One region of the Nocardia sp. N2S4-5 genome, then DNA from elsewhere that is predicted to be linked to it. Evidence: riboswitches for the same ligand, from Rfam matches in the RefSeq annotation. Region 1 holds a riboswitch; each other region holds the start of a gene.

The links. Region 1 has a riboswitch for S-adenosylmethionine ahead of ACFMRZ_RS24395 (rhodanese-like domain-containing protein). Riboswitches for the same ligand answer to the same signal wherever they lie in the genome.
Region 2: it holds a riboswitch for S-adenosylmethionine, as region 1 does, so the genes downstream of both, ACFMRZ_RS20420 (aminotransferase class V-fold PLP-dependent enzyme) here and ACFMRZ_RS24395 (rhodanese-like domain-containing protein) in region 1, are expected to answer to the same signal.
Region 3: it holds a riboswitch for S-adenosylmethionine, as region 1 does, so the genes downstream of both, ACFMRZ_RS21275 (amino acid ABC transporter permease) here and ACFMRZ_RS24395 (rhodanese-like domain-containing protein) in region 1, are expected to answer to the same signal.

Annotation. Positions count from the first base shown of each region.
Region 1 covers NZ_JBIUPM010000001.1:5,331,062-5,333,319, reverse strand. Annotated here, with positions in the region: gene ACFMRZ_RS24400 (O-succinylhomoserine sulfhydrylase) at 1-612, opposite strand, end outside; gene ACFMRZ_RS24395 (rhodanese-like domain-containing protein) at 609-1,031, opposite strand; SAM riboswitch class IV at 1,049-1,168, opposite strand; gene ACFMRZ_RS24390 (hypothetical protein) at 1,215-1,652, opposite strand; gene ACFMRZ_RS24385 (FAD-dependent oxidoreductase) at 1,939-2,258, shown strand, end outside.
Region 2 covers NZ_JBIUPM010000001.1:4,469,262-4,471,519, forward strand. Annotated here, with positions in the region: gene ACFMRZ_RS20410 (2-oxo-4-hydroxy-4-carboxy-5-ureidoimidazoline decarboxylase) at 1-30, shown strand, start outside; gene ACFMRZ_RS20415 (flavin reductase family protein) at 128-667, shown strand; SAM riboswitch class IV at 774-887, shown strand; gene ACFMRZ_RS20420 (aminotransferase class V-fold PLP-dependent enzyme) at 936-2,249, shown strand.
Region 3 covers NZ_JBIUPM010000001.1:4,653,073-4,655,330, reverse strand. Annotated here, with positions in the region: gene ACFMRZ_RS21280 (SDR family oxidoreductase) at 1-644, opposite strand, end outside; SAM riboswitch class I at 833-926, shown strand; gene ACFMRZ_RS21275 (amino acid ABC transporter permease) at 938-1,882, shown strand; gene ACFMRZ_RS21270 (amino acid ABC transporter ATP-binding protein) at 1,879-2,258, shown strand, end outside.

The DNA of each region.
Region 1 (2,258 bases):
CAGGCTGCGCTGTAGCAGCGGGGTGGCAAAGACGTTGTCCAGCACCACTTTCGCGCCCGCGGCGTGCGCCAGCTCGGACACCCGCCGGACGTCGACCAAGGTCTGCATCGGGTTGGAGGGCGTCTCGAAGAACACGGCCTGGGTGGGCTGCGACAGCGCCTCCTCCCATTGGTCGAGATCCTCGCCGTCGACGAACACGGTCTCCACGCCCCAGCGCGGCAGGATCTCGTTGCAGACCACGAAACAGGACCCGAACAGGCTGCGCGCCGCCACCAGCCGATCGCCCTCGCCCAGCAGCGCCGCGAGCGCGGTGAAGACGGCCGACATGCCGCTGGCGGTCGCGAAACACGCCTCGGCCCCCTCGATCAGGCGCATCCGCTCCTCGAACATGGCGACCGTCGGGTTGCCGTAGCGCGAGTAGACGAAATGCTCGACGTCGCCGGTGAACGCGGCCTCGGCCGCCTCGGCGCTCTCGTACACGAAACCGGAGGACAGGTACAGCGCCTCGGCGGTCTCCTCGAACCCGGACCGCCGCAGCCCGCCGCGCACGCTCAGGGTCGCGGGACCCACGCCCTCGGGCAGCGGCTTGTCGAACGCGCCGCCCGTGATCACGACTGCCGCCACGGGAGTCCGAGGGCGCGCCAGCCCGCGCCGCCGCGATGCCCCTGCGGATCCAGCGGACCCTCGAAGCCCTCGAGCACGTTGAACGACGGTGCGAAACCGGCCGCGGTCGACGCGGTCGCGGCGCCGATGGAGCGCTGCCCCGACCGGCAGAGGAAGATCACGGGGGCGTCGCCGTCCGGATCCCGCTCGGCCAGCACCTGCTTCAGCTGATCGACGAACGCCGCGTTGGGCGCGCCCGTCCCGTCGACCCATTCGATCAGCGCCGTCGGCCGATCGATCGAGCTGGTGTCCGGCACCCCGACGAACCGCCACTCGGCCTCGGTCCGCACGTCGATCAGAACCGCATCGGGATTGTCGCGCAATAGATCCCACGCCTGCTTCGGGGTGATGTCGCCCGCATAACTCACTTCTCGCACCTCCTGAGAATCCGCACTTGCCGCACCGTGAGGACACCGATGCGTGGCCAGGTCGTCACCCGGAGCACCCCACCGCGGAGGAGGGTTGCCGACCAGCGAGCCGGGGCTTGGCGCTGGCGCTCATGACCTGAAATTGAGAGTGCCCGGTCACGAGGTCGCATGTCAAACCTCCGTTCACGGCCGGTCGCAGACCAGCCAGGTGCCGTCGGCACGGGTCAAACTCCAGGTCGACGTGGTTTCGCGGCCGTCGATCCGGCTGGTCACCGCGGCCCGGGCGTGGTCGCCCTCGACGGCCGTGTCGGCGACCTTCACGATCTCGACCTCCTTGCCGACGGCGTCCGGCCCCAGGGGCGAACGGGCGGCATCGAAGCCGCGGCAGGCGGTCGTGGCGCGGCGGTCGGCATTCGAATCCGCCTGCGCGGTGGCGAAATCGCGCGCCGCGATCGCGACTCGGTCGGCGTCTGTGAGATTCTTCTCAGCCGGCCGGGTCAGCGCGAGCGCGACGATGCCCGCGAGCACCAGCACCGCCACCACCGCGGCCGCCAGGAACGGGACCGGGGACTTGATGCTGTCGCGCTGGTCGATCGGGGTCGGCTCGTCGGCGTCGGTCATGCGTCGATCATCCCTGGTGGGCCGGAGTGCCGCAGATCACATCGGCATTTCCCGGCGGATCCCGGGAATAACGATCACGACGACCACCGATAGACTCAACAGAATGCCCGGCCCAGGCCGGGTCCGGACCACATCCCGGACAGCAACGAAGCAGCATCGAGCGGATGTCGGATCGGCGGGGTGCGGCCCGGCCCATGCGTCAACTTAGCCTAAGCTAAGAAGGACGGCTGAACAACGCGGCTGAGTACATGACGACAGAGTTCTCTACCAGAGGGTGCGCGTAAGAATGACGGAATACAGTGCGACCAACCCACTGCGCATTGCGATCGTGGGCGCCGGACCGGCCGGAATCTACGCCGCCGACGCCCTGATGAAGTCCGATGCCGAGGTGAGCATCGACCTGTACGAGCGGATGCCCGCACCGTTCGGGCTCATTCGCTACGGGGTCGCTCCCGACCATCCGCGCATCAAGGGCATCGTCACCGCACTGCACAAGGTCCTCGACAAGCCGCAGGTACGACTGCTCGGCAACATCGACTACGGCACCGACATCACCCTGTCGGACATGCGGCAGTTCTACGACGCGGTGATCTTCTCCACCGGCGC
Region 2 (2,258 bases), 860 kb from region 1:
GGCCCGTCCGACGGCTATCCGGAGTACTGAACCGCCCGCGGCCGGAATACCCGCCACCCGGGCAACGTAGGTTGGAACTGTACGAAACCAGCGAGACCGCGCCCGCGAGCGGCGCCGAGGCGGTGACATGAGTTCCTCCGATGCCGAACTCGAGGTACCCGACGATCTGAGCGGAATCACCGCGTCCCAGTACCGGTCCGCCATGCGGCACTACCCCGCCGGCGTCACCATCGTCACCCTCGACTCGGCGACCCGGCCGGTGGGTTTCACCGCCACCTCCTTCGCCTCGCTGTCGCTGGATCCGCCGCTGATCTCGTTCAACATCGCGCACACCTCGTCGAGCATCGACGCCATGCTGGCCGCCGACTCGGTGGTCGTGCACTTTTTGGGCGAGCATCAGCGGCATCTGGCACAGCGGTTCTCCCGAGCCGCCGAGGAACGCTTCGCCGACCAGTCCCTGTGGACCCGGCTCGATACCGGCGAACCGGTCCTGCACGGCACCCCCATCTGGGTACGGGCCGCGGTGCACCGGCTGATCCCCGTCGGCGACCACACCCTGGTGATCGGCCTGGCCACCCGCGTCTACGACAACACCGGCGACCAGCCGATCGCCGCTCCCCTGCTCTACTACAACGGCGGATATCACCGGCCGGTGGGGCTTGACTGAATCGGCTTCCAGCACAAGGCTTTCGCGCGTCCAGGATCAGCGGACCATACGTAAGGTCGCAGCGCGGGGTTGACAAGCGGGGCGGCCGTCTGCCAATCTCGGGCCAGGTCATGAGTGCCAGCGTCAAGCCCCGGCTTGCTGGCCGGCAACCCTCCTCCGCGGCGGGGTGCTCCGGGTGACGACCGGGCCGCTGCCCGACCGGGCAGGGCAAGCGCGGACTCCGACTACTCGTTTCCTCCGGAGTCCCATGACCCGAAGGGTTGACGTGATGACCGCTGCTCTCGACCGCACCTGTGCCGCCGTTGCCCGCGTCTCCGGATGCGATCTGCGAGTTCCGTTGGTACAGGGCGGAACTCGCCGCTACGCCAATTTCGACTACGCCGCCAGCGCACCCGCCCTGGCGCAGGTCGCCGATCGGGTGACCGAACTGCTGCCGTACTACGCCAGCGTGCACCGCGGCGCGGGCTACGCCTCCCGCATCTCGACCGACTGCTACGAGGCCGCCCGCGGCTCGGTGGCACGCTTCCTGAACTGCGCCGACGACCAGACGGTCGTGTTCACCCGCAACACCACCGACGCGCTGAATCTGCTGGCGTCCTGCGTGCCGGGCGACACCGTGGTACTCGACATCGAGCATCACGCCAACTTCCTGCCGTGGACACGGCACGGCCGTCGAGTGGTCCCCGCCGCGGACACGATCGAGGAGACGATCCGCCGCCTCGTCGCGGAACTGTGCACCAAACCCGCTGCGCTGCTTGCGGTTACGGGCGCGTCGAACGTGACCGGCGAACTGCTTCCACTGGAGCGCCTGGCTACCATCGCGCACCAGTGCGGCGCCCGCATCCTGGTCGACGCGGCCCAGCTGGCGCCGCATCGCCGAATCGACCTGCGCGCCACGGGCATTGATTATCTGGCCTGCTCCGGTCACAAGCTCTACGCACCGTTCGGCGCGGGTGTGCTGGTGGGCCACCGGGATTGGCTCGACGCCGCCGAGCCGTACCTCGCGGGCGGGGGCGCGGTGCGTGCGGTCACCGCCACCACCGCCGAATGGGCGCCGGCACCGCAGCGGCACGAGGGTGGCTCCCCGAACGTCCTGGGCGTGGCCGCGCTGGCCGCCGCCTGCGACACCCTGGCCGCCTTGGACGAAGTCGCGGTCGGCGAGCACGAGCGTCAACTCACCCAGCGGCTGCGCGACGGCCTGGAAACCGTTGCGGGAGTGCGCTTCCTGCGCATCTGGTCGGACAGCGCCGACGGCGTCGGCATCGTCGCGTTCACCGTGGACGGCTACGAACCGGGCCACGTCGCCGCCTACCTGTCGGCCGAATACGGCATCGGGGTGCGCGACGGGCGGTTCTGCGCGCATCCGCTGCTGGCCCGCCTCGGTGTGGACGGGGCACTGCGCGCCAGCATCGGGCTGGGCACCTGCGCGGCGGATGTGGACCGGCTGATCGACGCGGTCGACACTCTGGTGCGCGAGGGATCGGCCTGGGACTACGGCCGTACCGAAGGTCAGTGGAATCCGGTGCCGGAGACCCGGGAACGCCTCGCTCCGGGAACGGGCGCGGCGCCGTGCACGGTATGAGCCGGCGTG
Region 3 (2,258 bases), 680 kb from region 1:
CCGGTCAGCTTTCGCACCCGCGGATCGTCGCGGTCCACCCCGACGATCTGCACGGTGCCCACCAGCGGCGTCCGCACCGCGCCCGGCACCACCAGGCTCACCCCGATGCCGTGTCGCTCCAGATCGAATCGCAGCACGTCCGAGATGCCCCGCAGCCCGAACTTGCTGGCGCTGTAGGCGGCGTGCCAGGGCAGGGCGAGCAGCCCGGCCGCAGAGGACACGTTCACCAGATGGCCGCCGCGCCCGGCTCGCACCATCGGCGGCACGAAATTCTCGATGATGTGGATAGGTCCCATCAGATTCACGTCGATGACGGCACGCCAGTGCCGGTGCTCGAGGTTCTCCACAGTGCCCCAGGTGGCGATGCCGGCGATGTTCATGACCACGTCGAGGCTGCCGTGCTCGGCGTGCACCCGCTCGGCCCACGCGGTCACGGCGTCGTAGTCCGATACGTCCAGCGCCTGCAGCGCCGCCACCCGGCCCCCGGCCTCCTCGACCAGCCGCGCCGTCTCCCGTAGTCCGGCCTCGGCGATGTCGGTCAGGAACAGCTGCGCCCCCTGGCGCGCCGCGGCCAGGGCGGTGGCCCGGCCGATGCCGCTGGCCGCGCCGGTGATCAGGCATTTCCGGCCGGTCAGGTCTTTCATGAGCGGATCTCCTAGCGGATTCAGAACAACTGTGATTTCACACTAGAGTATTGCGAACAGCACTGTACACAGAGGGCGTCCTCTCCTGTGCAATTCCCGGGTCCGCTGGGGAAAACCCTTTGCCAACAGTTGGATTCACGGTGATCGGGAGGGCAGACATCCGGTCGAGGCTCCTTTACCGTCGATTTCACCCATCCAGAGCGGTTGAGAGACCTGGCTCGACGAGACCGCAGCAACCCCCCGCTCGCCGGGTGCGGGTGCTACCGCCAGGACCGATGGAGGATCGCGATTCCATGAGCACACTGGCCGCCGCAGAGTCGTCCGGCGTGGTATCGGCCGCCGAGGAGGACGCGCTACCCGTCGCGCGTACCTGGCATCCGTGGCGCTGGCTGGTCGGGGCGGCCGCGCTGGTGGTGGTCGCGCAGTTCGTGCACGGCCTCGCCACCAACCCCGGTTGGGACTGGCCGACCTTCACCCGGTACTTCACGGCCCGATCGGTCCTCGAGGCCGTGCGGGTGACCGTGGAACTGACCTTCTGGGGCACGCTGTTCGGGTTCCTGCTCGGGATCTGGCTGGCGGTCGCGAGGCTGTCGAAAATCCCTGTGCTGCAAGTGATCGCGTGGGTCTACGTGTGGGCTTTTCGGTCCATCCCGCTGATCGTGCAGCTGCTGTTCTGGTTCAACATCGCCTACCTGTACCAGCGGATGTCGATCGGCATTCCGTTCGGCCCGGCCTTCCTGACCTTCGACGTCAACGGCGTGATCAGCGGGTTCACCGCAGCCGTGATCGGGCTGGCGCTGCACCAGGCGGCGTATTCGGCGGAGATCATTCGCGCCGGGATCATCTCGGTCGATCCGGGGCAGCTGGAGGCCGCCAAGTCGCTCGGCCTGCCGTGGCGGCGTCAGTTCTTCACCATCGTCGCGCCCCAAGCCATGCGCGGCATCCTGCCCAATGCCGCCAACGAGGTGATCAGCCTGTTCAAGGGCACCTCGATCGTGTCGGTGATGGCCATCGCCGAGCTGTTCTACCAGGTCCAGGTCATCTTCGGCCGTAACGGGCGAGTGGTGCCGCTGCTGATGGTGGCCACCGTCTGGTACATCGTGCTCACCACGGTGCTGACCGTCGTGCAGTACTACATCGAGCGGCATTTCGCCAAGGGCGGCCGGCGCGAGCTGCCGCCGACACCCTGGCAGCGGGTGCGCGGCAAGATCGCCGAGATCACGGAGGAACGCCGATGAGCGAGCCCGACACCGACGACGGCCTGCGTTCCGCCGCGTACGCGGTCGAATTACGCGGGGTGCGAAAGCGTTTCGGGGCCGAGGAGGTGCTGCGCGGGGTCGATCTGGCGGTTCGGCCCGGTGAGGTGACCGTCATTCTCGGGCCGTCCGGATCGGGCAAGTCGACACTGCTGCGCACCATCAATCACCTGGAGAAGGTCGACGCCGGTAGCGTCCGGGTGAGCGGCGAATTGGTGGGCTATCGCCGTAAGGGCGCGAAACTGCACGAGCTGAGTGAACGCGAGATTCTGCGGCAGCGCTCGCGGATCGGCTTCGTTTTCCAGGACTTCAACCTGTTCCCCCATCTGACGGTGCTCGAAAACGTCGTGCTGGCACC